DNA from 3 places in the Cobetia sp. SIMBA_158 genome. Region 3 is predicted to be linked to each of the others. Evidence: predicted binding sites of a transcription regulator. Region 3 holds the regulator's gene; each other region holds the start of a gene.
What was found. Region 3 encodes LexA, which represses DNA repair genes until DNA is damaged. Its sites were predicted from a motif close to TACTGTNTANNTANACAGTA; they were not measured.
Positions count from the first base shown of each region.

Region 1: the regulator LexA is predicted to act here: its motif matches at 3,241-3,260, upstream of recA (recombinase RecA).
Region 2: the regulator LexA is predicted to act here: its motif matches at 6,560-6,579, upstream of R2R70_RS12330 (LexA family protein).

Region 1 is NZ_JAWJYL010000009.1:141,242-152,062, forward strand. It holds gene mutS (DNA mismatch repair protein MutS) at 1-2,455, opposite strand, end outside; gene R2R70_RS14235 (CinA family protein) at 2,622-3,158, shown strand; gene recA (recombinase RecA) at 3,374-4,441, shown strand; gene R2R70_RS14245 (regulatory protein RecX) at 4,614-5,258, shown strand; gene alaS (alanine--tRNA ligase) at 5,501-8,104, shown strand; gene R2R70_RS14255 (aspartate kinase) at 8,214-9,461, shown strand; gene csrA (carbon storage regulator CsrA) at 9,820-10,011, shown strand; tRNA gene R2R70_RS14265 (tRNA-Ser) at 10,474-10,566, shown strand; tRNA gene R2R70_RS14270 (tRNA-Arg) at 10,589-10,665, shown strand; tRNA gene R2R70_RS14275 (tRNA-Arg) at 10,762-10,821, shown strand, end outside.
Region 2 is NZ_JAWJYL010000007.1:131,396-142,216, reverse strand. It holds gene R2R70_RS12360 (LacI family DNA-binding transcriptional regulator) at 1-305, opposite strand, end outside; gene R2R70_RS12355 (LysR family transcriptional regulator) at 302-1,288, opposite strand; gene R2R70_RS12350 (aspartate aminotransferase family protein) at 1,480-2,829, shown strand; gene R2R70_RS12345 (CoA-acylating methylmalonate-semialdehyde dehydrogenase) at 2,991-4,481, shown strand; gene R2R70_RS12340 (putative quinol monooxygenase) at 4,678-4,989, shown strand; gene R2R70_RS12335 (glutamate carboxypeptidase) at 5,102-6,337, opposite strand; gene R2R70_RS12330 (LexA family protein) at 6,599-7,060, shown strand; gene R2R70_RS12325 (Y-family DNA polymerase) at 7,069-8,343, shown strand; gene R2R70_RS12320 (LysR family transcriptional regulator) at 8,340-9,329, opposite strand; gene R2R70_RS12315 (aldo/keto reductase) at 9,377-10,360, shown strand; gene R2R70_RS12310 (NAD(P)H-dependent oxidoreductase) at 10,495-10,821, shown strand, end outside.
Region 3 is NZ_JAWJYL010000001.1:233,642-244,462, forward strand. It holds gene R2R70_RS01025 (isochorismatase family protein) at 1-146, shown strand, start outside; gene R2R70_RS01030 (methylglyoxal synthase) at 452-925, opposite strand; gene pyk (pyruvate kinase) at 1,005-2,474, opposite strand; gene topA (type I DNA topoisomerase) at 3,248-5,890, shown strand; gene R2R70_RS01045 (DUF6586 family protein) at 5,890-6,369, shown strand; gene R2R70_RS01050 (hypothetical protein) at 6,622-6,861, shown strand; gene lexA (transcriptional repressor LexA) at 7,008-7,637, opposite strand; gene R2R70_RS01060 (TetR/AcrR family transcriptional regulator) at 8,190-8,867, shown strand; gene R2R70_RS01065 (L,D-transpeptidase) at 8,867-9,409, shown strand; gene nagZ (beta-N-acetylhexosaminidase) at 9,669-10,814, shown strand.

The DNA of each region.
Region 1 (10,821 bases), on a different contig from region 3:
GCGGTACCGGTTGGCCCAGCGCATCCTCGCGTGCCACCTGCGGACGATCGACTTCCTGCTGCTCCAGGCTGGTCAGCTTCTCGCGCGCGCGCAGAATGACGCTCTGCGGCACCCCAGCCAGCTGGGCCACCTGCAGGCCATAGCTCTGGCTGGCAGGGCCTTCCTCGACGCGGTGCATGAAGACGATGCCATCGCCGTGCTCAGCGGCCGTCAGGTGCACGTTGGCGACGGCATCGGCATGCTCGGGCAGCGCCGTCATCTCGAAGTAATGGGTCGCGAACAGGGTGAAAGCACGCGTGCGCGCCAGATGCTCGGCGCTGGCCCATGCCAGTGACAGACCATCGAAGGTCGAGGTGCCACGGCCGATTTCATCCATCAACACCAGGCTCTCGTCAGTGGCGTTGTGCAGGATGCTGGCGGTCTCGGTCATCTCGACCATGAAGGTCGAGCGTCCGCCGGCCAGGTCATCCGATGAGCCGATGCGCGTGAAGATGCGGTCCAGCGGGCCGATGCAGGCGCGCGACGCCGGCACGAAGCTGCCGGTATGCGCGAGCAGAGCGATCAGTGCCGTCTGGCGCATGTAGGTGGATTTACCGCCCATGTTGGGGCCGGTGATCACCAGCATGCGCCGCGCATCATCGAAGCGCACATCGTTGGGAACGAAGGGATGATCGCTGACATGCTCGACCACCGGATGGCGTCCGCCTTCGATATCGATGCCCGGGGTCTCGCTGAGTTCTGGGCGCACGAAATCGAGTGCGGCGGCGCGATCGGCGAAGGCGGTCAGCACATCCAGTGACGCCAGTGCGCGGGCCGTCTGTTGCAGGCCATCCAGTTCGGTATTCAGGTCATCCAGCAGGTGCTCATACAGCAGTTTCTCGCGCGTCAGTGACTTGGACTTGGCGGACAGCGCCTTGTCCTCGAACTCCTTGAGCTCGGGTATGATGAAGCGCTCGGCATTCTTGAGGGTCTGGCGACGGATGTATTCCGGCGGGGCCTCGGCCGATTGCGAGCGCGGCAGCTCGATGAAGTAGCCATGCACGCGGTTGTAGCCGACCTTGAGGTTGCTCAGGCCGGTGCGCTCGCGCTCGCGGGTCTCGAGTGCGACCAGATACTGGCCGGCGTTCTCGGACAGGCCGCGATACTCGTCCAGCTCATCGTCGTAGCCATCGGCGATCACGCCACCATCGCGCAGCACCACCGGCGGATTCTCGACCAGCGCCTCGCTGAGCATTGCGGAAAGTGCCGGGAACAGGCGGATGGCATCGCGCAGGTCATCGATGGCGCTGCCTTTCTCGACGCTGGCGAGCACGGCGCGCAGCTCGGGCAGGGTATTGAGGCCATCGCGCAGGCGTGCCATGTCACGGGGGCGTGCGCTGCGCAGCGCGACACGGGCGAGGATGCGCTCCACATCGCCGATGCGCTTGAGCAGGCCTTGCAGCTCGAAGGGGTAGTCGCCATCCAGCAGACGTTGCACCGCCGCCTGACGCTGGCCGATCTGGAGCTGATCGCGCAGCGGGCGGTTGAGCCAGCGCTTGAGCAGGCGTGAGCCCATCGCGGTCGCGGTGACGTCCAGCACGCTGGCCAGCGTGTTGTCGCTGGTGCCGCCCAGGTTGGTGTCGATCTCGAGGTTGCGACGGCTGGCGGCATCGATCACCACCGAGTCATCGCGGCTCTCGACGGCCAGCGCGGTCACGTGGGGCAGGCCGGTACGCTGGGTGTCGCGAGCGTAGTCGAGCAGAGCACCGGCTGCCGTGACGGCGCGCGTCAGGTGGCTGCAGCCGAAGCCGTTGAGGTCCTGGACGCCGAACTGATCGCACAGCAGGCGCAAGGCAGTCTCGTGATCGAAGTGCCAATCGCTCTGGCGGGTCAGGCCCGGGCGCGAGGCCAGGCTGGCGGGGAGGGTACGGCTTTCGCCGACCATGACTTCGGCAGGCGACAGACGCTGGATCTCGGCCAGCAGCTCGTCATCACCATTGACCTCGAGCACGCTGAAGCGACCGGAGGAGAGCTCGAGAGCGGCCAGGCCCCAGGTCTCGCCATCACGGTGCAGCGCCACCAGCAGGTTGTCGCGGCTGGCATCCAGCAGCGCCTCATCATGCAGCGTTCCCGGGGTGACGATACGTACCACCTTGCGCTCGACAGGCCCCTTGCTGGTCGCCGGGTCACCGATCTGCTCGCAGATGGCCACCGATTCGCCCATCTTGACCAGGCGTGCCAGATAGCCTTCGGCGCTGTGATAGGGCACCCCTGCCATGGGAATCGGTGAGCCACCGGAGCTGCCGCGCGCCGTCAACGTGATATCGAGCAGTTGTGCTGCGCGCTTGGCGTCCTCATGAAACAGTTCATAGAAGTCGCCCATGCGATAGAACAGCAGCACGCCGGGGTGCTCGCGTTTGATCTTCATGTACTGCGTCATCATCGGCGTCATCTGGGGCGCGCTGTTCTTGGCCATGGCCATGGACTTCCTTGACTGCACTGCAATGGGAAAAAGCACACATGCGAGAGCACGGCATGCGGGATGCGCGATATTCTACGGACTGGCGCGGCCGGCTCCAATGCCTGTGATGTCTCCTGCTCGCTGCCCTTTTCACCCGATGACCTCCACAAGGAGAAAGTTCGTGAGCCAATTGACTGGTACGACCCCCGAGGCTGCGTGCGCGAATGCCCTGGCTGAGCAGCTGCAGGCGCTGGCGGTCGCGCGCGGCGTGCGTGTCACCACCGCCGAGTCGTGCACCGGGGGCGGGGTGAGTGCCGCGATCACGGCGATTGCCGGCAGCTCCAGCTATTTCGATGCGGGCTACGTGACCTATTCCAATGCCACCAAGCAGCGCCTGCTGGGGGTCAGTGAGGCATCGCTTGAAACATTCGGTGCCGTCTCCGAGGCAGTTGTCTGCGAGATGGTAAGGGGCGCCTGTCGCGAAAGTGGCGCTGAGCTGGGGGTGGCGATCAGCGGTGTGGCCGGCCCCGGCGGGGGAAGTGACGAGAAGCCCGTCGGCACCGTATGGCTGGCGTGGGGGAGCGAGGCGCGCCAGCAGGCACGCTGCTGTCACTTTCCCGGCGACCGGCAGGCCGTGCGCGACGCCGCGGTGCGGGAGGCATTGCAGGGCTTGATCGAGCGCGTGGAGGCCTTGCAGATCGGCACCGAAGACGCATGAGCCCGATGCAAGCCCCGCGTTGAGGGTGCTGCCTGAAAAAGCGCATCACCGGACTGGCAGAGTGACGCAACTTGCGGCATTATACTGTCCATGTATACAGGGTTTTGCCACGACACCTCAGCCGCTAGTCTGACGGTGTCTGCTCAGCTCTCAGTGACAGAATTCTCTATTCCAGGTGGCAGCCCGTGTGGCTCCGCCGTTCGACAGGAGGCCACATGGCAAAGGACGACAATCGTACCAAGGCGCTGAACGCGGCGCTGTCCCAGATCGAGCGCCAGTTCGGCAAGGGCGCCGTCATGCGCATGGGCGATGCCCCGCGTGTGGCCATCCCGTCGGTTTCCACCGGTTCTCTGGGGCTGGATATCGCACTCGGCATCGGCGGCCTGCCCTTCGGGCGCGTGGTCGAGATCTATGGCCCGGAATCCTCGGGCAAGACGACACTGACCCTCTCGGTCATCGCCCAGGCGCAGAAGCAGGGCAAGGTCTGTGCCTTCATCGATGCCGAGCACGCACTGGATCCGTCCTACGCCGAGAAGCTGGGCGTCAATCTGGACGAGATGCTGGTCTCCCAGCCGGACACCGGTGAGCAGGCGCTCGAGATCGTCGACATGCTGGTACGCTCCGGCGGCGTTGACGTCATCATCGTCGACTCCGTGGCAGCACTGACGCCGCGTGCCGAGATCGAAGGCGAGATGGGCGACTCACACGTCGGACTGCAGGCGCGTCTGATGTCCCAGGCACTGCGCAAGGTGACCGGTCACATCAAGAACGCCAACTGCATGGTGGTGTTCATCAACCAGATCCGCATGAAGATCGGCGTGATGTTCGGCAGCCCCGAAACCACGACTGGCGGTAACGCACTGAAGTTCTACTCCAGTGTGCGTCTGGATATCCGTCGTACCGGCTCCGTGAAGTCCGGTGATGAAGTCACCGGTAACGAGACCCGCGTCAAGGTCGTCAAGAACAAGGTCGCACCGCCGTTCCGTCAGGCCGAGTTCCAGATTCTCTACGGCAAGGGCATCTATCACGCCGGTGAGGTGATCGACCTGGGCGTGCAGTGTGGTCTGGTCGGCAAGTCCGGCGCCTGGTACAGCTATCAGGGCAGCAAGATCGGTCAGGGCAAGGCCAATTCCGCCCAGTACCTGGAAGACAATCCCGCCATCATGGAGGAGATTGAAACCCAGATCCGTGCCCAGTTGCTGGCAGCACCGGAAGCCAAGGAAGAGCCGAAAGAGACCGCGGCCGCCGAGAGTGAAGACGACCTGGATATCGATCTCGATTGAGGTTCGTCCAGAAGAAAGAGCAAGAGCGCCAGCCGCCAGGCTGGCGTCATCGCGCCGTGTCGTTTCCGACCCGGTGAGATGATCCCAAGGCGCCCGCCCCGATGACTCGGAGGCGGGCGCCTTGCGTTCACGTCCATCGATGTCCTTCTGCTCAACCCCGGGGAGCATGACCATGCACGATGACAGCACTGAAATGGGTGGGCCTGAGTATCAACCGCTCGACTCAGGCGCGATGACGCCGCAACGGCGTGCGCGCAATGATGCCATCGCGCGTCTGGCGCGCCGCGAACATAGCCGCCGCGAGCTGCACGACTATCTCAAGGAGCGTGACTACCTGCGGGCGGTCAGCGATGACGAGTTGGCACAGCGGCAAGCCGCGGGCGAGGAGGGCGCACAGGCGGCCCTGAGTCGCGATGAGGTCGAGCTGCTGATCGAGGAGGTGCTGGAGCGCATGGCCGAGGAGGGCCTGCAATCCGATGAGCGCTTTGCCGCCAGTTTCCTGCGGACGCGAGTGCTGCGCGGGCAGGGGCCGAGGCGTATCCAGCAGGAGCTGCGCCAGCGTGGTATCGATAGCGAGACGCTCAATGCCGTGATGCGTGCCGCCAGTGACCCGACGCCGGATGCCTTCGGTCATGTCGAGGCGGTGGATTTCTTCGAACTGGCGCGCGAGACGCTGGCCAGGCGCTTCTCCGGCCCCGGCGAGGGGCACAAGGAGCGCGCACGGCGCGAACGCTTTCTGCTCCAGCGTGGCTTCGACTATGAGCAGCTGCGCTATGCCATGGAGTCCGCCTGGAGTGATGAGGGCGAAGAAGGCTAGCTGGCGGGCGACTGTTTGGCTCTCATTACGCGCAAACCGGCGCTTCAAGACATTTCCCCCCCTTTAGCTTGCGCGAACAGGCGTTATACTAGGTCGTCTTGCGACGGCACGGGGCAGGCGCCTTCTTTCATGCTTTTCATTGCACCTCCATGCATACCCACATGGATGAACATGCAGAAACCATGCGGAAGTCATGCAGAAGACCCCCGGAGCGTCTTTACGCACATCGCTACGGAACCTCTATGAAAAGCGCAGAAATCAGAAACGCCTTCCTGACCTATTTCGAGAAGCAGGGCCATACCATCGTTCCCACCAGCTCCCTGGTGCCGAACAACGACCCGACCCTGCTGTTCACCAACGCCGGCATGGTGCCCTTCAAGGATGTCTTCCTGGGCCGTGATCCGCGTGGCTACAGCCGTGCGACCTCCGCGCAGCGCTGCGTGCGCGCCGGTGGCAAGCACAATGATCTGGACAACGTCGGCTATACCGCCCGTCACCACACCTTCTTCGAGATGCTGGGCAACTTCAGCTTCGGCGACTACTTCAAGCGCGAAGCCATCCAGTTCGCCTGGAAGTTTCTGACCGAAGAACTCGGCCTGCCGAAGGAGAAGCTGTGGGTCACCGTGCACGTCAGCGATGACGAAGCCCGTGACATCTGGTTCAACGAGGTCGGCATCGACCAGAACCGCTTCTCGCGTCTCGACGAGGACAACTTCTGGCAGATGGGTGACACCGGCCCGTGCGGCCCGTCCTCCGAAATCTTCTATGACCACGGCGAAGATGTCGCCGGTGGCCCGCCGGGCAGCCCGGACGAAGATGGCGATCGCTACATCGAGATCTGGAACCTGGTCTTCATGCAGTTCGACCGTGACGCCGAGGGCACGCTGCACCCGCTGCCCAAGCCGTCCATCGATACCGGCATGGGTCTGGAGCGTGTCGCGGCCGTGATGCAGGGCGTGCACTCCAACTACGAGATCGACCTGTTCCAGAACCTGCTGGCCGCCGCGGCCGAGATCATCGGTCACGACAACATCGCCACGCCGTCACTGCGCGTGGTGGCTGACCACATCCGCTCGTGCGCCTTCCTGATCGCCGATGGCGTGCTGCCGTCCAACGAAGGCCGTGGCTACGTGCTGCGTCGCATCATCCGTCGCGCCGTGCGTCACGGTCACAAGCTGGGGGCGCGTGGCAGCTTCTTCTACAAGCTGGTTGCGGCTCTGGACAGCGAGATGGGCGATGCCTATCCGGAACTGCGCGCCGCTCGCGAGCAGATCGAACGTGTGCTGCTCAAGGAAGAAGAGCAGTTCGCGCGTACGCTGGAACATGGCATGAAACTTCTGGAAGAAGCCATCGCTGGTCTCGAGGGCAATACCCTCGACGGCGAGACCATCTTCAAGCTCTACGATACCTACGGCTTCCCGTATGACCTGACTGCCGACATCTGCCGCGAGCGCGAGCTGATCCTCGATGAGGCAGGTTTCCAGGCGGCCCTGGAAGCACAGCGTGATCGCGCCCGTGCGGCCAGCAACTTCGGCGGCGACTACTCCGCCAACCTGGTGCTGGAAGGCGAGACCGTCTTCACCGGTTACGACCAGCTGGAAGGGGAAGCCACCGTCACCTCGCTGTTCGACGCCGAAGGCAATGCCGTCGAGCAGCTCGAGGTGGACACCAAGGGCATCGTGGTACTCGATACCACCCCGTTCTACGGCGAGTCAGGCGGCCAGGCCGGTGACACCGGTTATCTGCATCTGGATGGCGGCCGCTTCCAGGTCAGCGATACCCAGAAGCAGACCGGCCATCACCTGCACCACGGTGTGCTGATCGAAGGCGCTCTCAAGGTCGGTGACAAGGTGCGTCCGCAGGTCGATGCCGAGCTGCGCGCGGCTTCCGTGCGCAACCACTCCGCCACGCACCTGCTGCACGAAGCGCTGCGTCTGGTGCTGGGTGAGCACGTTCAGCAGAAGGGCTCGCTGGTCACGGCCGAGCGTCTGCGCTTCGACTTCAGCCACTTTGAGGCGATGACGGCCGAGCAGCTGTCTGAGGTCGAGCGCATCGTCAACGCGCAGATCCTCGCCAACGCCGAGACCACCATCGAGTTCATGAGTCTCGATGAGGCCAAGGCGCGCGGCGCAGCGGCACTCTTCGATGCCAAGTATGGTGAGGAAGTCCGCGTGCTGACCATCGGTCAGGATGCCTTCTCCATCGAGCTGTGCGGCGGGACTCACGTCAAGCGCAGCGGCGACATCGGCCAGATGCACATTCTCGCCGAGACCGGCATCGCGTCCGGCGTGCGTCGTATCGAGGCCATCACCGGTCGCGCCGCGCGTGACTTCCTGCTCGCGCAGGAAGCGACTCTGGCTCGCCTCGGTGAGCGTCTCAAGGCCAAGCCGGAGCAGGTCGAGGAGCGCGTCGGCAGCCTGCTGGAGCGCAACCGCGGCCTCGAGAAGGAGCTGGAGCGCCTCAAGGCCAAGCTGGCGTCCGCCTCTGCCAGCGACATGCTCAGCGACATCGCGAATGTCCAGGGCATCAAGGTGCTGGCCAAGCAGGTCGAAGGCGTCTCCGGCAAGGAGCTGCGCGGCCTGATGGATGACCTCAAGTCCAAGCTCGGCTCCGGCATCCTGGTGCTCGGCGTCGCGGACGGTGACAAGGTCAGCCTGATCGCCGGTGTCACCGACGACCTGACCTCGCGCGTCAAGGCGGGTGACCTGGTACGCCACGTGGCCGAGCAGGTCGGTGGCAAGGGTGGCGGTCGTGCTGACATGGCCCAGGCCGGTGGCAGTGACGCCGCCTCGCTTCCGGGCGCACTGGCCGGTGTGCCATCATGGGTAGACGCCCAGCTGGGCTGACAGTACAAGATGAAGGCCGGGCTCCTCTTGGGGAGACCCGGCCTCTTTTTGGGCTCACATGAGCTTCATGTGGGGACAACGCAAACGGACACGGATAACGGAAACGCACATGGCGCTATACGTTCAGAAGTTCGGAGGCACTTCGGTCGGCTCGGTGGAGCGGATCAAGGCCGTCGCCGAGAAGGTCAAGCGATTCCGCGATGAAGGCCATCAGATTGTCGTGGTCGTCTCTGCCATGAGTGGCGAGACCAACCGACTGATCGGTCTCGCCAGCGAGATCAATGATGACCCGACACCGCGCGAGATGGACATGCTGGTCTCCACTGGCGAGCAGGTCACCATTTCCCTGCTGGCCATGGCGCTGCAGAAGATCGGCGTCGACGCGACCTCCTACACAGGGGCGCAGGTGGGAATCCGCACCGATAGCGCGCACACCAAGGCGCGTATCCAGCACATCGATACCGATGACCTGCGTGAAGACCTCGACGATGGCAAGGTGGTCGTGGTGGCAGGCTTCCAGGGTGTCGATGAAGAGGGCAACATCACGACGCTGGGTCGTGGTGGCTCTGACACCACCGGTGTCGCGCTGGCTGCCGCACTGAAGGCGGATGAGTGCCAGATCTACACCGATGTCGATGGTGTCTATACCACTGACCCGCGCGTGTGCTCCAAGGCACGTCGTCTGGAAACGGTGACCGTCGAGGAAATGCTGGAAATGGCGAGCCTGGGCTCCAAGATCCTGCAGATCCGTTCGGTGGAATTCGCCGGCAAGTACAATGTTCCCCTGCGTGTGCTGTCTTCCTTCGAGGATGGCCCGGGTACCCTGATCGTCGCTGAGGAAGAAGACAACATGGAAGAACCGCTGATCTCCGGCATCGCCTTCAATGTCAACGAAGCCAAGCTGACTCTGCTCAACACGCCGGATATCCCGGGTGTCGCTTCCAAGATTCTGGGCCCGATCGCCGATTCCAACATCGAAATCGACATGATCGTCCAGAACGTCTCTCCGGACGGCAATACCACTGACTTCTCCTTCACCGTCGCCAAGACCGACTTCAAGGCGACCCAGCGCATCCTGACCGAGACGGTGATTCCGTCCGTCGGTGGTGGTGAGATGCGCGGTGATGACAACATCGCCAAGGTCTCGCTGGTCGGTGTCGGCATGCGTTCTCACGCGGGTGTCGCCTCCAAGATGTTCCGCGTACTGGCGGAAGAAGGCATCAATATCCGCATGGTCTCCACTTCAGAGATCAAGATTTCCGTCCTGATCGATGAGAAATTCATGGAGCTGGCGGTTCGCTCCCTGCACACCGCTTTCGGCCTGGATGCAGAAGCGATCAGCGACGAGACTGCCTGAGTCTCACCACGGAGCGTGCAGCAAGGAAGTCGTAAAGACACCGACAATCAATGACTTGCCAAAGTCGTGAAGCGTCGGTGCCCAGGCCGGGGAGGTTGGTCTGGCTGACGTGCGGCACGTGAAGTCGATAGCGCCCGATGTATTTTCTGTCATTCTTCTGAATGTCAGTCTGTGCATCGGGCGCTTTCATTCAACGTGTCTATCGGGTGTGATGAATGTATGGCATTGGCCGTCGGAGCATGCATAGCGCATAATTCGAGCTTCATGCATCAGGGTGGTCGACTTGTCCCGGTCGATCGCCGCCTCCACATCCCGTTGAAGTCCCAGCTGTTTTGAATTTCTGACAAGGAGATCAGTCATGCTCATCCTGACCCGTAGAGTGGGTGAAACTCTGATGATCGGAGACGACATCACTGTCACCGTTCTCGGAGTGAAAGGTAATCAGGTGCGTATCGGTGTGAACGCGCCCAAGGACGTTGCCGTCCATCGAGAAGAGATCTATCAGCGCATCCAGCGTGAGAAAGAAGACAATGGCGATGCCATCGCCTGACGGCATGCTGCGCCTGCACGTCGCACAACCCTGCACGACCCGATGAACGCCAGCCATTGTCCCCATGGCTGGCGTTCGCGTGTGTGGGCCTGGCGCAGGCGAGGGTGGCCCGCCTACTTCATGAACAACGGCGTACTTACTCCATGAGCAGCGGCTCATGCGGGGTGATGAGAGGGTGGCTTGTTCAAGTCTGTGTTCCGTAAGGGAAAAATTTGGCTTTTTTCTCAAAAAGGGGGAGACAAGCCGATTCTGGTTCGGTAATATGCCCGCTCCCTCGAACGAGACGCGACGACAGGCTAGCCATCGTCATGTTCTGGTTCATGCGGGGAGATTGCTTGGGGGCGCGCAGCCTCGAGCCTGTTGTCGAGTGGTGATGAGATGTTCAGCATCGAAGCCAAAAAATCGACACAGGGGCTGGACAAAGCCCAATCAAATGAGTAAGATATGCGCCGTACCTGATGAGGAGAGGTGGCCGAGTGGCTGAAGGCGCTCCCCTGCTAAGGGAGTATAGGGTTTATAGCCCTATCGAGGGTTCGAATCCCTCTCTCTCCGCCATTAGGTACAAATGCAGTAAGATGCGCCCTTAGCTCAGCTGGATAGAGTACCTGACTACGAATCAGGCGGTCGGAGGTTCGAATCCTCCAGGGCGCGCCACTGCAACGCAAGACATGAAGTTGGAAAGACGCAGTACTCGCACGATAAAGTCCTGAAGTCATTTGAAATGCTCAGGCCAAAGATTTCAAGGTTTATGCGCCCTTAGCTCAGCTGGATAGAGTACCTGACTACGAATCAGGCGGTCGGAGGTTCGAA
Region 2 (10,821 bases), on a different contig from region 3:
GTAGTCGTCACCAGCAGGCTGTAGTGCGCCCGCGCCAGCGCGCCTTCCAATGCATCGATGAACTTGGCGTAGATCGGGTTCTCGAAGGTCGGGATCACGATCCCCAGGGTGCGCGACTGATGCTGAGACAGTACACGCGCAGCATTGTTGGGCAGGAAATCGAGCGCGTCGGCCGCCGCCAGCACCTTGTCGGCGGTCTTCTTCACCACCTTTTCGGGGTTGTTGAGTACCCGTGAGACCGTCGCGACCGACACCCCCGCCAGCTGGGCGACTTCCCTGACCCCGGCACGCCTAGGCTTGTTCATGGCTTGCTCTCCCTCGCCGCCTGCGTTCTTCGGGCCGGTTTCGCCTGGCGCAGGGCATCCAGCTCCATCAGATAACGCTCCAGCACCAGATTGGGTGGGCGGCTCTTGCGCGTGATGGCGCTGTAATAGGTGACATAGGAGTTGGCCACCGGGCTGAGCGCCTGCATCTGGCCATCGCGCACCCAGCGCTCGGCATAGTGGGTGGGCAGATAGCCCAGATAGCGCCCGGAAAGCACCAGGAAGGCGATGCCCTCGCGGTCAGTCGCGGAGGCGGCGGCTTTGAGCGGCTCGTGCAGCGCCTTGATCGCAGGCGTCTGCGCGTAGGCCGGCAGCACCGCATCATGCTGGCGAATCTCTTCCTCGCCCACCGGACGCCCCCGCGCGAGGGTATCGCCCGCCCGGGGTTCACGGAACAGCACATGGCCCCGCGCGCAGTAAAGGCAGGAGGTTTCCTCATAGAGCGAGCGATACTCGAGCCCCGGCAGCGTCTTGAGCGTCGGGATCACCCCGGTATGCAGGCGGCCATCCAGCACGGCGCGCTCGATCTCGTTGGGGGGAATCATGCGGATGTTGATCATCACCTCCGGGCCGTGACCCTTCAGCGCACTCAGCGCATCCGTGATGTGCATCTCGGGCATGGTGACCAGATTGTCGGTGATGCCGATGTTCAGCTCGCCCTTGAGCCAGGCATGCAGACCATTGATGCGTGTGCGAAAGCCCTCTGCCGCCGCCAGCATCTGCATCGCGGCCTCGTGGACTTCCCGCCCCTCATTGGTGAGAGAAAACCCGCTGCGCCCGCGCTGACAGAGCTTGAGGCCCAGCCGCGTCTCCAGGTCACTCATTGCCATGCTGATGGCGGAGCGACTGATGTTGAGCTCGATCTCGGCCGCCGAGAAGCCACCGCACTCCACTACCTTGCGAAAGATACGCAGCAGACGCAGGTCGGTATCGCCGAGCTGCCCCCGCATGACCTCGCCTCGCATAGGCCCGCGCCTCCTGTTGTTGAACGGTTCCGCGCCAGACGGCGCCGAGATGGCGTAGCGAACGCCAGCGGAAAGTTAAGTAAATGCTTTCCTGAAGATAAAGACAATGGCATTTATCTTACCAAAAGGACTTCCTAATCTCGTTGGACAGGAGCCGAGAACCAACAACAACACACTCTGTGGGAGACATCATGACCGCCTTCGATACATCCCCTTCCGCCCAGGCAGGCTTGAGCCAGGAGCAGCTCGATGCCTACTGGATGCCCTACACGGCCAACCGCCAGTTCAAGCAGGACCCGCGCATCATCACCAAGGCGCAGGGAGCCTACTTCACGGACTCCCAGGGCCGCCAGATCTTCGATGGCCTGTCGGGCCTCTGGACCTGCGGTGCCGGCCATTGCCGCCCGGAAATCGCCGAGGCGGTCAGCGCGCAGCTGCGCGAGCTGGATTACGCGCCCGCCTTCCAGTACGGCCATCCCAAGGCCTTCGAGCTGGCGCATCGCATCAAGACGCTGATGCCCGAGGGGCTGGATCACGTCTTCTTCACCGGCTCCGGCTCCGAGAGTGCCGACACCTCACTGAAGATCGCGCGTGCCTACTGGCGCAAGAAAGGCAAGCCGACCAAGACCAAGCTGATCGGGCGCAGCAAGGGTTATCACGGTGTCAACTTCGGGGGCTTCAGTGTCGGTGGCATCGGGGCCAACCGTTCGCTCTACGGTCAGGGGGTCGATGCCGATCACCTGCCGCATACCCTGCTCAAGGAAAATGTCTTCACGCCCGGCATGCCCAGGACCGGTGCCGAGCGCGCCGATGAGCTGCTGGAGCTGATCGCGCTGCATGATGCCTCCAATATCGCCGCTGTCATCGTCGAGCCGATGGCAGGCTCCGCCGGCGTGCTGCCGCCGCCAGTGGGCTATCTCAAGCGCCTGCGCGAGATATGCGACCAGCACGACATCCTGTTGATCTTCGATGAGGTCATCACCGGCTTCGGACGCATGGGTGCCATGAGCGGCGCCGAGGAATTCGGGGTCACGCCGGACATCCTCAACGTCGCCAAGCAGATCACCAATGGCGCGGTGCCGATGGGCGCCGTGGTCGTCAAGGGCGACATCTACCAGACCTTCATGGACAACGGCGGCCCCGACTACATGATGGAGATTCCCCACGGCTACACCTACTCCGGTCACCCGGTGGCGTGTGCCGCGGCGCTGGCAGCCCTCGACGTGCTCGAGAACGACCAGCTCATCTCCCGTGTCCGCGAGCTGAGTCCGGTATTCGAGAAGAAGCTGCACGAGCTCAAGGGCACGCGCTACATCAGCGACATCCGCAACTACGGCCTGGCCGGTGCCCTGCAGGTCGAGGCCTATCCCGGCGAGCCGGCGCGGCGCCCGTATGAGATTGCCATGCACTGCTGGAAGGCCGGTTTCTATGTGCGTTACGGCGGCGACACCATCCAGCTGGGCCTGCCGTTCATCACCGAACACGACGAGCTGGACCGCCTGATCAATGCCCTCGGCGATGCCTTCGCCGCCCAGGACTGACGGTTGCCGCTCAAGGCTGACGGTCGACGCTCAAGGCTGACGGTCGACGCTCAAGGCTGGCGATCGACGTTCAAGACTGACGCTCAACATTCAGAACTGACGATCAACACTACTTCATTCATCGCCATTCATTTCACAAGTCATCTCAGGGAGCCCACCCAATGAAGACGCTCGGACACCTCATCAACGGCAACATCGATCACAGCGAAGGCCGTACCCAGGACATCTTCAATCCCTCCACCGGCGAAGTCGGCGGTCAGGTGCGCCTGGCCAGCAAGGCGACGGTCGAGGAAGCCATCGCGGCCGCCGAGGCCGCCTTCCCGGAATGGCGCAACACGCCGCCGATCAAGCGCGCCCGAGTGATGTTCCGCTTCAAGCAGCTGCTGGAAGAACACGCCGACGAGATCGCCCGCCTGATCGGTCAGGAGCACGGCAAGATCTGTCACGATGCGCTGGGCGAATTGCAGCGCGGCATCGAGAATGTCGAATATGCCTGCAGCGCCCCGGAACTGCTCAAGGGCGAGCACAGCCGCAATACCGGCCCGGGCATCGACTCCTGGAGCGAATTCCAGCCGCTGGGCGTGGTTGCCGGCATCACGCCGTTCAACTTCCCGGCCATGGTGCCGCTGTGGATGTACCCGATGGCGATCGCCTGCGGCAACACCTTCGTCCTCAAGCCCTCCGAGCGCGACCCGACTTCCACGCTGTTCATCGCTGAGCTGCTGATGGAGGCCGGTCTGCCGGCCGGCGTCATGAATGTCGTCAATGGCGACAAGGAAGCCGTCGATACGCTGCTGGACGACCCGCGCATTCAGGCGGTCAGCTTCGTCGGCTCCACCCCGATCGCTGAATACATCTACAGCCGCGCCGCGGCCAACGGCAAGCGCTGCCAGGCCCTCGGTGGCGCCAAGAACCACGCCATCGTGATGCCGGACGCCGACATGGAATACGTGGCCAACTCACTGAATGGCGCCGCCTTCGGCTCTTCCGGTGAGCGTTGCATGGCACTGTCCGTCGCGGTGGCCGTGGGCGATGACGCCGCCGACAAACTGATCGCGCAGATGAAGCAGCAGATGGAAGGCCTCAAGGTCGGCATCTACAGCGACAAGGGCAATGATTTCGGCCCGCTGATCACCGCAGCCCATCGCGACAAGGTGGTCGGCTACATCGACAGCGCCGAGCAGCAAGGCGCGACGGTGGTGGTCGATGGTCGCAATCCGCAGGTCGAAGGCGGCGAGAACGGCTTCTTCGTCGGCGGCACCCTGATCGATGGCGTCACCCCGGAGATGACCTGCTACCAGGAAGAGATCTTCGGCCCGGTGCTGCTGGTCGTGCGCGCCGATTCGATGGAAGCCGCCATGCAGCTGATCAATGATCACGAATACGGCAATGGCACCTGCATCTACACCCGCGATGGCGAAGCCGCCCGCTACTTCAGTGATCACATCCAGGTCGGCATGGTCGGCATCAACGTGCCGCTGCCGGTACCGGTCGCCTATCACAGCTTCGGCGGCTGGAAGCGCTCGCTGTTCGGCGATCTGTCCGCCTACGGCCCGGATGCGGTGCGCTTCTACACCCGCCGCAAGACCATCACCCAGCGCTGGCCTTCCGCCGGTCTGCGTGAAGGCGCCCAGTTCGCCTTCCCGTCCTGATCCGCTGATCATCGTCTGATGACAACTGCGCCGGACAGCCCTGCTGTCCGGCGCTTTCGTGTGCTCATCACGCGGGGTCATGCCGGCAGACAGCCCCTGCCCCTTGCAGTGGCCAGAAACGGCTCCACATAGTCAGGACATCTCATCACGAGAATTCCGACAACATCGGCGGTCAGCACCGTCACAAGGAGCCAAGATGATCTGGGTAATCGCCACCGTTACCGCCAAGGAAGGCCACGTTCAGGATGTCTTCAATGAACTCTGCGCCGTCGCGCCCACCGTGCGCGAGGAAGATGGCTGCCACGCCTACCACCCGTGCCTGGACTCCGAACGCGCCGCCGACAAGGACAACGACCCACGCCCCGACACCATCACCGTGGTGGAAGCCTGGGAATCCCACGATGCGCTGCAGGCCCACCGTGAGACCGAACACATGCAGCGCTTCCGCGACAACGCCGGTGACTGGATCGCCGATGGCGATATCCGCATCCTGAGCCCGGCGGGCTGATAGACAGAACAGCATTGGGAAAGACCCAAAAAAGCCCGGCCTCCTGGAGGCCGGGCTTTTTTATCGGGTTTGCTGTCATGACAGCATATCATTTACCGCTACAATCCCGGCTTCACTCCTGCGGCTGATCCTCGGACAACTGCATGATCATGCGCGTCGTCAGGTAAAGGCGTGGCACGACGCTATCGACCAGCACGAACTCCTGATCACTGTGGTAGCCGCCGCCGACGAGACCCAGGGATTCGAGCACTGCCGGTTTATCGGAATCTGCATGATAGGCGTAGGCCGCATCGGTGCCGCCACCGATCTCGACCGCTTGCAGTGTCTGCCCCAACTCCTGATAGATCTTCTGGGCCTGCTCGGCCAGCTGCTGACTCTGCGGATTGTCAGGCAGCGGCGGACGCCCCTTCTCTAGGTGAAACTCCACTTCGGTATCATCGATCAACTGGTTCTTCGTGATGGCCTGCGCTTCTTCCAGGACACGCTGATACTCGCTGCTATCGAAGTAGCGCATATCACCTTCCGCCCTGGCATGCTCCGGAATCACGTTGCGCTTGACGCCGCCCTCGACGATCGTCCAGTTGAGCGTCGTCTCCTTGTCCGCATCATCAAGCTCATTCAACTGCAGCAGCTGATGAGACAGCTCCATGATGGCGTTGCGTCCTTCCTCTGGTGCGCCACCGGCATGGGAGGCACGGCCCTTCACCTCGAGAAACGCGTAGTTGATGCCCTTGGTGACGACGGTGACGGCATCGACTCCCGGGTCAGCGAAGGTAGGCTCGAATACCAGCACGGCATCCTGATCTGCCGATAGCTCATGAATCAGGTCATGCGAGCCCGGCGAGCCCTTCTCCTCATCAGGATTGAAGACAACCGTCACCTGGCCATAGTCATCAAACCCGAGCGTCTTCAGCGCCTCGAGACTGTGCAGAATAACGGCTGCGCCACCCTTGGCATCGCCCACGCCCGGGCCATAGGCACGCCCATCCTCGATACGGAAGGCACGCTCCGTGGCGACGCCTTCATCGAAGACGGTGTCGTAGTGAATCATCAACATGATCTTGCGACTGCCATCTCCCTGCAGGCGACCGACAATCGTATTGCCGCCATAGGTCTTGGCAGGGTGCGTTTCCACCTGTGCGCCAAGCGCTTCGAGATGCTGAGTCAGCATTGCCTCAACGTCATTCAAGCCTTCACGGTAGCCCGTTCCCGAATCCACGTTGACTAGTGTTTCCAGCGTCTCCAGCAGAGGCGCTCGCTGTTGCTCGACGGCATCCTGCACATCCTGATAGTCCGCCGCTTGCGCACCGGCACTGCACATACCGCATGCCAAACCCACCGCCAACATCTGAAGCCGCATTTTCCACCTCTAATATTGTTATATAAGGGATAACGAAGGTAAGGCGGATATCAGGCAAACGCAAACGCGAGGCCTACCGGGAAATTTTCCCCGCTAGCAGCTTTACCTGCCGTCCACCATTGAACACAGGTGCACCTCATCTGATCTGCGTCTCGTGAATGTGCAGCACTCGCAGGGATTACCGGTTGCCTGAGGGCTTCTCAGCGCCGATACTGTATATAAATACAGTATCGAAAGGAGACCTCACCCATGACCGTATCTGCCGCTCAACCGTCCCACGCCTCGCTGGCTCGCCCTCATCCAGCACCGGAGCCCTGTGCGCTGCCGCACCCTCACATCACGGGGCGCGCTGGCATTTCCGGCTTCCCCTCGCCGGCCGAGGATTACGCGGGGCGCACGCTGGACCTCAACGAGCGGCTGATCAAGCGTCCGGCAGCGACCTTCTTCATGACGGTGGCGGGTGACAGCATGGAAGGCTTCGGCATCTATGAGGACGACACCCTGGTGGTAGACCGCTCCATCGATGCCCGTCCCGGGCATATCGTGGTGGCACTGGTCGAGGGTGAGGTGGTGGTCAAGCGTTATGAGCTGATCGGTCAGCGCCCCTATCTGAGCTCCGGCAATGCCCTGTATCCGCCGGTCGCGATCTTCGACCTCGAATGCCAGGTCTGGGGGGTGGTGCGTTCCGTCATCCACGAATACGCGGTATGAATACGCCGATGATCGGACTGGTCGACTGCAACAACTTCTACGCCAGCTGCGAGCGAGTGTTCGACCCGCGTCTGGAGGGCCGCCCTGTCGGCGTGATGTCCAACAATGACGGCTGCGTGATCGCGCGTTCCAACGAACTCAAGGCGCTGGGCGTGGAGATGGGCACCCCCGCCTTCCAGCTACAGCCACTCGTCCGTGAGGGGCGCATCCACCTGCTCTCCTCCAACTACGAGCTGTATGGCGACATGTCGGCGCGCGTGCGTGAGGTGCTGGAGGAATATTCCGCCGGGGTCGAGCCCTACTCCATCGATGAGATGTTCGTGCGTTTCGATGGCTTTGATCGCAACTCGATGCTGACATTGAGCCGCACCCTGCACCGCAATGTCCGCAAGTTCACCGGCATTCCCGTGTGTGTCGGGGTCGCACCAACTCGAACGCTGGCCAAGCTGGCCAATCGCGCTGCCAAGAAGCGTCCGGAATTCGGCGGTGTCTGCGTGCTGGAACCCGATGAAGTCGGCACCCAGCGCCTGCTGGCCGACACGCCACTTGGCGATGTCTGGGGCGTGGGCCGACGACTGGTCGAACGCCTGGCACTGCAAGGCCTGCACACTGCCTGGGACCTGCGCTGCGCCGACCCGCGCGCCATCGGCCAGCGGTATTCCGTGGTACTGGAACGCACCGCGCGCGAACTGCAAGGCACGCCCTGCTTCGAGATGAATGATGCCGATGACGCTCGCCAGCGCATCATGACCTCGCGCTCCTTCGGGCGCATGACCGGTGACTTGAATGAACTCAGGGACGCCATCTGCCAACATGCCCAACGCGGCGCCGAGAAACTGCGCCACCAAGGCAGCCTGACACGCGCCGTGCTGGTCTTCCTCAAGAGCAATCGCCACCGACCCGACCTGCCGCAATACTCACCCAGCACCATCGTCGAGCTGCCCGCCCCCACCAATGACAGCCGCGAGATACTCGCCGCCGCGCAACAGGCGCTGGAGCATATCTACCTGCGCGGTTATCGCTTCATGAAGGCTGGCGTGATGCTGCTCGATCTCATCGACCAGCCACGCGAGCAACTCTCATTACTCGACGACGAAGCGGATATCGCCAGGCGTGAACGCAGTCAGCAGCTGATGGCGACCTTGGACGCCATGAATCAGAAGATGGGCCGCGGCACCGTGCGCCTGGGCGTCGCACGCCCCGACGCCGCCTGGCAACTGCGCTGCGCCCACCGCAGCGCCCGCTACACCACTAACTGGAAGGAATTGAAGCGGTTGCGTTAGTGCCAATACTCGCCACTCAGTCGCGTCGCATTGTCCTTGACCAGCTCCACCAGAAAATCAGCGACAGCACGGACACGACGTGAATGCGCCAAGTCTGTCTGCATGACCAGATAAATGTCTTGATCGATTGCCGTCACGGCTGACAGGCAACATAAATCAGCCTCACGGCCAATGAAATGCGGCAATAACGCGATACCAAGTCCTGCTTGCGCAGCGACGACCTGAGACCTCAGAGACGTCGTTCTCAATGCCGGTTCTCGTCCCTGTAGCGCAGTCTCGATCCACTGTGAGGCAGGTAGGTGTGAGTAATGATCACTCCAGGTGATGAAGCTATCGCGGAAAAACGATTGAGATGCCCATGAATCCATGACTCCTGACGCTGAGAGAGGTCTGATCTCCTCGATTCTCTGACTTGCATACTCAGCGCTGCTGTAGAGCCCGTAGCCAAGGACGCCCAACCGCCTCAGTGTCACGTTTCCGCGCTCCGGCTTGAGCATGCGCAGTGCAAGATCGGCATCCCGGCGATGAAGATTGACGGTCGTACTATCGGTCATCAATTCAATCGATAGCTCAGGATAACGCTGATAAAAGGCTGGCAATGCCGGCAGGATCAATTCCGTAGCTAGATTTTCTGCTGTTGCCAAGCGTACCTTCCCGCTGATCTGCGCTTGGGTAGTGACCTCCGAAGCAAAAGCCAAGGCCGCTGATTCCAGCCCTTCGGCCTTATCAAGCAGATCCTCCCCCTCCTCCGTGAGCTGATAGCCCGTTTGCTGACGCACGAACAGCGGTATCCCCAGCGCCTGTTCAAGTCGCTCGATGCGGCGCGACAACGTCGCTATGCCCAATTTCAGCTCGCGTGAAGCAGCACTCAAAGTCCCTAGCCGAGCGACAGCGAGAAACACCCGCGTGTCATCCCAGACCCAGCCGCGTGAACCTTGCCTTCCGTTTCTGGAAAACGACTTATCCAACTCGTCAATTTTTTTCATTCCAGGATAGTGGCACGCTGTCACTCCAACGCTCAAGGAGACATCGAATGGAACATCGAATCCTCGGTAATGGCCTGTCAGTATCCGCCATCGGCCTCGGCTGCATGGGAATGAGCGAATTCTATGGGCCCCGCGATGACACTGAGTCATTGCGCGTTCTTGATCAGGCTATCGAGCTTGGCATCAACTTCCTGGATACCGCCGACTGCTACGGGCCACATCACAACGAAGCGTTACTCAAGGATGTTCTGGCCAAACATCGAGCACAGATACGCATTGCCACCAAGTTCGGCATCGTGCGCAACCCGGGCGAATATGCACGTCGCCTGGATAACAGCGCCGAGTACATACGTACTGCCTGCGATGCGTCCTTGAAGCGCCTTGGTATCGAACAGATCGATCTTTATTACGTGCATCGTGTCGATGCCAATCAACCGATTGAGGAAACCATCACTGCGTTGGCAGAGTTGGTGAAGGCAGGCAAGATCGGCCATATCGGACTCTGTGAGGTAAATGCGGAAACACTGCGCCGTGCTCATGCAGTACACCCGATCACGGCAGTGCAGACCGAATACTCACTATGGACGCGGGATGTCGAGCAAAGCATCTTGCCGACATGTCGTGAGCTGGGCATCGGCTTTGTTCCCTACTCGCCACTTGGTCGTGGGTATCTCACCGGACGCTTTCAACACAATGATGCCTTCGGTGAAGGTGATTTCCGTTCAGGCCTACCCCGCTTCTCCGATGAGGCAATGGCAACCAACCGCCGGATGGCCGAGGTGATTGCCGATATGGCAAATCAAAAGGGTTGTACTGCCGCGCAATTATCGCTGGCTTGGCTGCTATCGAAAGGAACTGACATCGTACCGATTCCCGGCACCAAGCAGCAGCGCTATCTCATGGAGAATGCCGCTGCCACGACATTTATCCTCACCCCTGAAGAGCAACGTCTACTGGAAGAAGCCACAGCTCAGATACCCATCATCGGGGAGCGTTACACCGCAGAGGGCATGAAGGGAGTGAATGCATAGATATCGCTCGCAATCCGCCTGGATTGTTGCACCCACAGCAAAGGTGTTTTACGCCAGTGCCGCTTTATCAATGACTTGCGAACACTCATGCTGTGCGCCATTGCTGAAAAGCCAACAGTTGTGGAGTACCCGGCATGAAGATTCTACTGATCAACGGCGGCAAGGCCTTTGCCCATTCCAATGGCGAGCTGAACGCGACGCTGCATGAACTGGCGCGCGGTGAGCTGGCCGAGCTGGGTCATGAGGTGCGTGAAACCGTCATCGAGGGAGGCTTCGAGGCCAAGGCGGAAATCGAGAAGCAGCTGTGGGCGGATCTGATCATCTATCAGACCCCAGGTTGGTGGATGGGTCTGCCGTGGACCGTGAAGAAGTATCTCGATGACATCCTGACTGAGGGCCACGGCTCTCTGTATGCCAGCGATGGTCGTCATCGCACCAGCCCGACCCAGGGCTACGGCACT
Region 3 (10,821 bases):
CCTACGATCTGCCGGCCGAAGTGGTCGCGCAGCTGGGGCTCCCCGATACGGCGACGCATCCCCAGGCAGACAGTCATCACATCGGACTTTACTGCATGGCGGCGCGTGGTGCGGTGATCGCCAGTCAGCTTGAGCTGACTTCTTGAGCAGATGTCGTGAGCTGCTGTCATGGATTGAGCTGCGTCTCTCGCATACCGTCGCCGTATAGCGGGATAGCGGGATAGCGGGATAGCGGGATAGCGGGATAGCGGGATAGCGGGATAGCGGGATAGCGGGAAAGTGGAGAGAGGAAGAGCTGGGAAGGAGGCAGGAAGGCAGAAATTTCGTCAGATGCCGCGCAGGCAATACTGCCCGTCTGCGCAAAAGGTAGTTTGATTACAACATCTGGCCATGAAAACGCCGCCTCTCTTGCGAGCAGGCGGCGTTTTCATGGAGCGACAGCCAGCGTCATTCAGGCGCGGGTGCTGACCCAGTCGTTGGCGTCCGGCACGGCCACTTCGACTTCCTCGGAGATCAACTTCGAGTGGAAGAGGAAGTCCGCGCTGGCCGCATTGCTGGCGACCGGCACGTTCCACAATGCCGCCAGGCGCAGCAGCGCCTTGACGTCAGGATCATGCGGCATCGGCGCGAACGGGTCCCACAGGAAGACCAGCAGGTCCAGATTGCCTTCGGCGATGCGCGCGCCGATCTGCTGATCACCGCCCAGCGGGCCGCTCAGCAGGCTCTCGACCTCGAGGCCCAGCTCCTTGCTGATGCGGCGGGCTGTGGTGCCCGTGCCCAGCAGCTGGTGGCGGGACAGCTCATCGCGCCAGCGATTGGCCCACGCCAGCATTTCATCCTTCTTGCCATCGTGCGCCACCAGCGCAATGCGCTTGCGTGCTGGCAGGGTGCGCCGTGCCTGGCGCTTGGGTCGTTGTTCGCTCATTCCCTGACCTCCTGAGGATGGGGCAATGTCGCTGGCCTCCCGCCTCGAAAGGCCCGGGGCGGGAGGCCAGCGAGGCCGATCAGTCGATGGTGCTGCCGACAGTGACGATCTTCATGGTGTTGGTGCCGCCATGTGCGTTCATCTGGTCGCCACGGGTCAGGATCACCAGGTCACCGCGAGTCGCGATGCCACGGGCTTCCAGCTCCGCGATGGCGCGACGATTGATTTCCGCCGCCGGCAATTCGCTGGAATCGAAGGGCAGTGACACCACGCCACGATAGAGGGCCATGCGACGCTGGGTCTTCTGGTCCTGCGCCAGGCCGACGATGGGCAGACCGGAGCGGATGCGCGAGGCGATCAGCGGGGTATAGCCGGATTCCGTCATGCACACGATGGCCACGACACCGGTCAGGTGGTTGGCGGCATACATCGCGGACAGCGCGATGGTCTCGTCGGTCTTGCTGAAGCCTTCGTGGATGCGGTGCTGGGATTCCTGCGCGGCACGCTCACGTTCGGCGCCCAGGCAGACGCGATCCATGGTCTCGATGGTCTCGACCGGGAAGTCGCCGGCGGCGGTCTCGGCCGACAGCATCACGGCGTCGGTGCCGTCGAGCACGGCATTGGCGACGTCGAAGACTTCGGCGCGGGTCGGCAGCGGCGCGCTGATCATGGATTCCATCATCTGGGTGGCCGTGATGACCACACGGTTGAGGCTGCGTGCGCGGCGGATCATGCGCTTCTGCACGCCGATCAGCTGAGCATCGCCAATCTCGACGCCCAGATCGCCACGCGCCACCATCACGCCTTCACTGGCGAGGATGATGCCATCCAGCACGGCGTCGTCGGCCACGGCTTCGGCGCGCTCGACCTTGGCGATCAGGCCGATGTCACGACCTTCCTCGCCCAGCAGTTCACGTGCCAGCTGCATGTCGGCGCCGCTGCGCGGGAAGGACACGGCCAGATAGTCGACGCCGATATCGATGGCGGTCTTCAGGTCAGCCTTGTCCTTGTCGGTCAGGGCTTCGGCAGACAGGCCGCCGCCTTGCTTGTTGATGCCCTTGTTGTTGGACAGCTTGCCGCCGACCTTGACGGTGGTGTGGATTTCGTTGCCCTTGAGTTCATTGACCTCAAGCACTACACGGCCATCGTCGAGCAGCAGCACGTCGCCCGCGACCACGTCATCGGCCAGTTCCTGGTAGTCGCAGCCGACACGCTCGACGGTACCTTCATCACGGCCCAGGCCGATATCGAGGATGAACGGCTGGCCTTCGCTCAGCTTGACGGCGGTATCCTTGAAGCGCGCGATGCGGATCTTCGGACCCTGCAGGTCGCCCAGTACGGCGACGCTGCGGCCCTGGGCGGCGGCGGCCTGACGTACGGCCTCGGCGCGCATGCGGTGATCTTCGGGGCTACCGTGGGAGAAGTTGAGGCGTACCACATCGACTCCGGCACGAATCATCGCGTCGAGCACACCCGGCTTGTCACTGGCAGGGCCGAGAGTGGCGACAATCTTGGTGCGGCGGATCGGGCCGTTGAACGCGTGCGGCATGAAAGCATACTCCTTGAACACTGGCGTGATGGACTGGCTGAAAACGCAAACCAGGTTGTTGTCATTTTACTACATTGAAGGCTGAAAGGGAGCCTGTCGAGTATCGTCGGCTGTCGTTGTCCATTCTCGTGATCACGATCGGGACTGCAAGGGGTGACGTGAAGTATGCCGAGCGATTGTTGCGAATACGTTGTCGCGGGTACGCGGACATGGGCTGGGGCGTCAGGGTATGCCGCGCTGCGCCATGCGGGCGCGGCCCGTCATTTCGAGGCCTGACGGCCAGGCGTCGCATGTTCTCTGCGGCAGTGTCGTGGTGACCGCCCCGTCACGCCAATGTCCGCTGGCTGGCTTTCACTGACAGCCATTCCAGTGCTACCTATATAGTGGCAATACCCTGCTGAGCGAAATTTCCGCGCATCGGCCCAGCGCAGACCCTGTACCGGCCCCGTGTATCGGGCCCGTTGACCGCTGCCATGCGCTGATGACCTATGCTCAAACTCGGCTCGAATGCCGGATTGCCCACGACCACATGCCTGACGGCTGTCGATGTCATTCGGCGCAAGCCGCACGCTGACATGGCGGGTGGCATGGCATGTCTCGAGGCTGTCGCAGAGGCGCCCTGTCGAGCCACCCTGACGAGGCGTCAGTCTCAACATTGCTGGTCAGCGCTGAAATGCTGGGGTAGGGTAGGCGCATTTTTCGGCTGGGACAAAACCCAGCGCGACGAGTCATTCGCCGGCGCAATCAGCGCCGGCCAGGAGATGCGAGCAACCATGGGCAAGTCACTGGTGATCGTCGAGTCGCCCGCCAAGGCCAAGACCATCAACAAGTATCTCGGCAACGACTTCGTGGTGAAGTCGAGTGTCGGGCACATCCGCGACCTGCCGACCAGCGGTAGCGGCAAGCAGGCCACCGACCCCAAGGAACGTGCCCGTCAGGCGGCGGAGACTCGCAAGATGTCGCCCGAGGTCAAGGCGGCTCACAAGGCGCAGAAAGCCAAGACCCAGTTGATCCGCCGCATGGGGGTCGACCCGGAGAATGGCTGGGAGGCGCATTACGAGATCCTGCCCGGCAAGGAAAAGGTCGTTTCCGAGCTGACGCGCCTGGCCGAGAAAGCCGATACCATCTATCTCGCGACGGATCTGGACCGCGAAGGTGAGGCGATTGCCTGGCACCTGCGCGAGACCATCGGTGGCGACGATTCGCGTTACAAGCGCGTGGTGTTCAACGAGATCACCAAGAAGGCGATCACGGCGGCCTTCGATGAGCCGGGCGAACTGAAGATGGACCGCGTGCATGCCCAGCAGGCACGCCGCTATCTGGATCGCGTCGTCGGCTTCATGGTCTCGCCGCTGCTGTGGGCCAAGGTCGCTCGTGGCCTGTCCGCCGGTCGTGTGCAGTCGGTTGCCGTGCGTCTGATCGTCGAGCGCGAGCGCGAGATCCGCGCCTTCATCCCCGAAGAGTTCTGGGATGTCCACGCTGAGCTGGCCGCCGCCAGTGGTGAAGCGATCCGTTTCGAGCTGGCGCGTCAGGATGGCAAGGCCTTCCGTCCGACCAGCGAGAAGGAGACGATGGACCGCATCGCGGCGCTGCGCACGGCCAAGCTCGCGATCACCAATCGTGAAGACAAGCCGACGCGCTCCAAGCCGAACGCACCGTTCATCACCTCGACCCTGCAGCAGGCGGCCAGTGGTCGTCTCGGCTTCTCGGTCAAGAAGACCATGATGATGGCCCAGCGTCTCTACGAGGCGGGTTACATCACCTACATGCGTACCGACTCGACCAATCTGTCGGCGGACGCGGTGGCCACGGCGCGCGACTTCATCAGTGAAGAATACGGCAGCAACTACCTGCCGGAAGCGGCCAACGTCTACTCCAGCAAGGAAGGCGCCCAGGAAGCGCACGAAGCGATTCGTCCTTCCGAAGTGTCGCGCCGCGCCACCGATCTCGCCGGCATGGAGCGTGACGCCGAGCGCCTGTATGAGCTGATCTGGCGTCAGTTCGTGGCCTGTCAGATGCTGCCGGCCGAATACCTGTCCTCCACGCTGACCATTGAAGTGGATGGCTACGAGCTGCGTGCCAAGGGCCGTGTGCTCAAGTTCGACGGTTACACGCGTGTCATGAAGCCGATGGGCAAGAAGGAAGAGGACCAGTCGCTGCCGGACCTCGCCATCGGCGAGAAGCTGGACCTGGTCGAGCTGCAGCCGCTGCAGCACTTCACCAAGCCCACGGCGCGTTACACCGAGGCCAGCCTGGTCAAGGAGCTGGAAAAGCGCGGTATCGGTCGTCCGTCCACCTATGCCGCCATCATCTCCACCATCCAGGACCGTGGCTACGTGGCGCTGGAAAACCGTCGCTTCTATGCCGAGAAACTGGGCGATATCGTCACCGATCGCCTCAGCGAGTCCTTCAAGGACCTGATGGATTTCGGCTTCACGGCGCGCATGGAAGACTATCTCGATGAGGTGGCCAACGGCGGGCGCAACTGGCGCGAGCTGCTGGACACCTTCTACGCCGAGTTCAAGGCCGAGCTGGACCACGCCCAGTCCGAAGAGGGCATGCGTCCCAACCAGCCGGTGCCGACGGACATCGCCTGCCCGACCTGTGGGCGTGAGATGCAGATTCGTACCGCCTCGACCGGAGTCTTCCTGGGCTGTTCCGGCTACAACCTGCCGCCCAAGGAGCGCTGCAAGACCACCATCGATCTGCTGCCGGGCGATGAAGCCGTGGCGGCCGATGCCGGTGAAGATGCCGAGACGGATGCGCTGCGCGCCAAGCGTCGCTGCCCGATCTGCGCCACCGCGATGGACAGCTACCTGATCGACGAGCAGCGCAAGCTGCACGTCTGCGGCAATAGCCCGGACTGTGTCGGTCACGAGGTCGAGGAAGGTCAGTTCCGCATCAAGGGCTACGATGGCCCGGTGATCGAGTGCGACAAGTGCGGCTCCGACATGCAGCTCAAGACCGGGCGTTTCGGCAAGTACTTCGGCTGCACCAACGAGAATTGCAAGAACACCCGCAAGCTGCTCAAGTCCGGTGAAGTGGCGCCGCCGAAGATGGACCCGATTCCGATGCCGGAGCTTGCCTGCGTCAAGGTCGAGGACCACTACGTGCTGCGCGATGGCGCCAGTGGCCTGTTCCTGGCGGCCAGTCAGTTCCCCAAGAATCGCGAGACGCGTCCGCCGCTGGTCAAGGAGCTCAAGGCGCATGCCGACGAGCTGCCGGAGAAGTATCACTTCATTCTCGAAGCCCCGGATCAGGATCCGGACGGACGTCCGGCGCAGATTCGCTTCTCGCGCAAGGTCAAGGCTCAATACGTCATGACCGATGAGGAAGGCAAGGCGACCGGTTGGAAGGCGACCTACGACAACGGCCGCTGGGTCGTCGAGGACAAGCGCAAGGGAGCCAAGAGCTGATGAGCCAGCGTGCCCGTACCAATCAGCTGCTGTATCAGTCCGAGTTGCTGCTGGCCCAGTCAGCAGCCTCTGGCGACGATGAGCATGCCGTGGCGCGTCGCATGGCCGGTGAAGAGGGCGCGCTCGCCCTGCTGGAGTTGGCGCTGGCGTCATTGTTGGAAGAGTGTGCCGTGACGGCGCGCTGGCCAGAGGGTAGCTGGCGCGAGCGCCTGGCGTCGCCGCCGACGCCCATCGCCGAGGTCGAGCAGCTGCGCAGCCTGCTGGAGCGCCCCGACAGCTGGTTGTCTGAGCTGGTCGCGGATGTGACCCGCCTGCATGAAGAGGGCGGCGTCGCGCGCCGCGAGGAATCGCGTTCGCGTGGTGATGGTCTGATCATCGCGGCAGCCTCGAGCGCCTCGCTGGCCGAGCGTCTCAGCGCCGCCATCACGGCATTCAAGGCGCTGCTGCCGCAGCTGCGTGAGTCGAGTGTCGAGTGGTAGGTCAAGGCGTTGATCTGGTGCTGCACGCTGGTGATGACTGGCGCATGGCAATCGGGTGACGTTTCGCCTTCACGGGTGCTAGACTGATCGCATTGTGGCAAGCCCTGCATTCTCCGGTACGACCATGGCTCTGGCTGTGGTCGTACTTTTTTCTGCGTCGCTGATGGCAACGCGGTGCCGGGCTTGCCAGCCGTCGCGCTGACGATTACAACGACGCCGGTATCTCGCGAGATGCCGTGCAGGAGGAATGACGTGTCCGATCCCGCCGTACTTGAAATTGTGCAAATGGAAGATGGTGAAGTGATTCTGCGCGCCGCGGAAAGCGAAGGTGAGCCGCTGCTCAGCATTCGCATTTCGGACGAGGCCGCTGATCTGCTGCGTGACAATCGTTTCGAGGTCGCGCGTGAGATGATCGACCACGCCATCACCCGGACTCGCCTTTGGGATGGCGAAGAAGACGAGGACGAGCAGTCAGAAGGCATCGTGCACTGATCCATCGCTCGCGCTTCGCGCACAAAAAAACCCGCCTCGAGGCGGGTTTTTTTGTGCAATGCGTGCGGCTTTTCTGTTGCTCAGAGCTCTGCGAGAAAGGTACTGCTGGGCAAAGCTCGTTGCTCAAAGCGCTGCTGGTCAAGGCCTCAGTGCAGGCCACCATCGCGGATGACGCCCACCCCGAGACCCTCGATCTCCAGGCTGTCCGTGCGCAGGTCGACCTTGATCGGCGAGAAGTCCTCGTTCTCGGCTTCCAGCCACACGTAATGCCCGTCACGGCGGAAGCGCTTGACGGTGACCTCATCCCCCAGACGTGCCACCACGATCTGGCCGTCACGCACGCTGGTGGTGCGGTGCACGGCCAGCAGGTCACCTTCCAGAATCCCCACGTCCTTCATCGACACGCCGCGCACACGCAGCAGGTAGTCGGCAGCCGGCGAGAAGTAGTCGCTCGGTAGCGGGCAGTGACGGTCGATATGCTCGCTGGCAAGAATCGGACTGCCGGCGGCCACTTCCCCGATCACCGGCAGACCATCGTTGGCGCTGTCGTCGACGTCAGCCAGCGACGGCACGCGAATGCCACGTGAGGTGCCCGGCACCATCTCGATGGCGCCCTTGCGCTTGAGGGCACGCAGATGCTCCTCGGCGGCATTCGGCGAGCGGAAGCCCAGCGCCTGGGCGATTTCGGCCCGCGTCGGCGGGTAGCCAGAGGACTTGATGGTCTTGATGATGAAGTCGAAGACATCCTGCTGGCGCGGAGTAAGCGGCTGGGTCATGGCATTGCCTTTGGCCTGGGCGGCATCTTGAGCTGACGGCACGGGGTGTGCATCCATACAACTGTCATTGTATCCAGTCATGGCGGTCATGCAAGGCATTGTGGCTTGCGTGGTGGCCTCAAAGGGCAGGTAGTCGCCGGGATATCGCTGTCTGGCGACTTTTCCTGTCGATATCCGAGACATTCTTTCTTTAAGGGAATGTCTGGAGGTGAATGTCTGGAGGTGAATGTCTGGAGATGAACCCGGCCTGGCTCTGGCGGGGTGGTCAGTTTCCGAGCATGACGAGTCCTTGAATCGGGATGGTCAGCGCTGAGGGAATATCAGGCTTGGCTAAACCTCTGGCGTTTGAAACGCGAGAGAATTGTCAGTCATGGCATGGCGCGCTAGAATCAAAGTGTTTCAAACGAATGTTCGCCGATGGTAGTGCTCACGGGTACCATGATCGAACGCGCCTTGCGGTGAACCTGCACCACCTCATGAGAGAGTCGCCGCGCGGGGCTTGCGCCGTGACCTACGACTCCAGTCCTTTTCTACCTGACAAGGGTTCCGCCCATGGCCCAGACCGATACCGTTACCCGCATCCTCGATACTGCCGAGGTGCTGTTCGCCGAGCGCGGCTTCGCCGAGACCTCACTGCGCAACATCACCAGCAAGGCCAAGGTCAATCTGGCGGCGGTGAACTACCACTTCGGCTCCAAGAAATCGCTGATCCAGGCGGTCTTTGCGCGCTATCTCGATCCGTTCAGTGAGCGTTTCCACGCGGCACTCGACAGCGTCGAGCAGCAATACGCCGGGCGCCAGGTGCCGCTGGAGGTCCTGCTGGAGGTGATGGCGCGTACCGTGCTGGAGGTGCCGGCCGAGCGCAACAGCCTGCGTACCTTCATGCGCCTGCTCGGGCTTGCCTATACCCAGGGTCAGGGCCACATGCGGCGCTATATTCGCGAGCATTACGGCACGGTCTTCAGCCGCTTCGCCGAGCTTCTGAAGCTGGCGACGCCTGATCTGCCGGACAACGAGCGCTTCTGGCGCCTGCACTTCATGCTCGGCAGCGTGATCTTCACCTTCTCGGGCCTGGATGCGCTGCGTGATATCGAGGAGGCCGAGTACGGCCATCACACCACGGTGCGCGAGCTGATCCAGCACATGCGGCCGGTGGTGGTCGCGGCGATGGCAGCGCCGCTGCCGGCCTCGCTCGGAGATGGTGAGGCGGTCACCCAGGCGGCCAGCTGATGGCCTGCTGGGTAGCGGTGGATCTCTCGCGGCAGAGCCTTGAGATACGTAGTGATGCGCCGAGTGGCAGTCGTGATGCGCCGCCCCCCGCGGCCAGCCCTGATGCGCTGGTGCATGCCTGCGCGATCTCCAGCGGCCTCAACGGTATCGGCGAGCTCGACGGCAGCGGTTGCACGCCAACCGGCTGGCATGTGATTCGTGCCGCCATCGGGGCGGGCAATCCGCGTGGCGCCGTCTATCGCGGACGGCGCTTCACGGGCGAGGTGTTCACGCCCGAGCTTGCCGCGGAGCATCCTGAGCGTGATTGGATCCTGACGCGCATTCTGTGGCTCAGCGGCCGCGAGCCCGGCGTCAATCGTGGTCGCAATGCCCGCGGCGAGCGGGTCGATAGCCTGCGCCGCTACATCTATTTTCATGGCACGCCCAGCACGGAGCCCATGGGGGTAGCGGCGTCCCACGGCTGCATTCGCTTGCGTGATGACGACCTGCTGCGACTCTTTGCCGAGGCTGTGTCCGGCACTCCGGTGCTGCTGCATGCCTGAAGGCGCTGGTGTCCGAGTCTGATACCCTCCATGAGCTGTCACCGGAATCTGCGTGACAGCCCCTTGCCAGGGCGCAGCTGGCCGCGACTGTTCGATAGGGGTTCAGTCGGCTAGAATTGCGCCTTTCCTCGCGCTGGCAGCCTGATTCATCACGTTTCTTCCAGGCTGCCGAGCCCCGTAAAAGACATGAAGTCCTGGCGGTCGTGATTCCTCTCTTCACGGGACATCACTGCCGCAGGCCATGGACAGGAAGGATGACATGACACAGCCACTGGGCTCCGTAATGGTCGATGTTGCGGGGCTGACCCTCGCCCGCGACGAACGTGAACTGCTGGCACGCCCTGCCGTCGGGGGCGTCATCCTGTTTGCGCGCAACTGCGCTTCTCCCGAGCAGGTGCTGGAGCTGAGCCGCGAGATTCGCAGCGTCAATCCCCACCTGCTGATCGCCATCGATCAGGAAGGCGGGCGCGTCCAGCGTCTGCGCGAGGGTGTGACACGCCTGCCATCGATGCGCAGCCTGGCGCAGTGCTGTCTCGGGCGTGACTGTGATGGCTGCGGCGAAGACGCCCAGGCCGCAGGCCTGGGTCTGGCACGCGATGCCGGCTGGCTGCTGGGCATGGAAATGGCAGCCATCGGCTGTGATATCACCTTTGCGCCGGTACTGGATATCGATGTGGCGGGCTCGACCATCATTGGCGATCGCAGCTTCGGCGCCACGCCGGAAGACGTCATCGCGGTGGGCGGCGCCTTCATCGACGGGCTGCAGGAGGCGGGCATGTCCGCCGTCGGCAAGCACTACCCGGGGCATGGTGGCATCTCGGCAGATACCCATCTGGAGCGCGTGGTCGATCCGCGGCCGTTCCGTGAGCTGCGCGAGCATGACCTCAAGCCCTTCGCGGCCCTCGCCGAGCGCCTGGGCGGCGTGATGCCGGCGCATGTGATCTATCCGGATTTCGATGCACGTCCCGCGGGCTTCTCGCCCAGCTGGTTGGGTCTGCTGCGCGAAGAGTTCGGCTTCAAGGGCGCCATCTTCTCCGATGATCTCGGCATGGCGGCGGCCGTCGCGGAAGGTGGCCCGGCAGAGCGTGCGCGCCTGGCGCTGGACGCCGGCTGTGACATGGCGTTGGTCTGCAATGACCCGGCTGCCGCGCGCGAAGTGCTCGACAGCCTCGATGACGATGAGCAGCGCCACCGTGGCAAGCGCCAGGCGCGGCTACGCTATGCGCGAGCTCGCCCGACGCTTGATGGCCTGGTGGGGCTGGCACGCTGGCGGCGCACCCACGCGCGGCTCGAATCGATGGCGGCCAGTCAGGCATCACAGCAGGCTGCCATGCCCTCGGGCACGCTAGGCGCTGCCGAGGCGTCTGACGCACGGTCGGCCTCTGAGTCCGGTAGCGCGCAATAATCAGGCA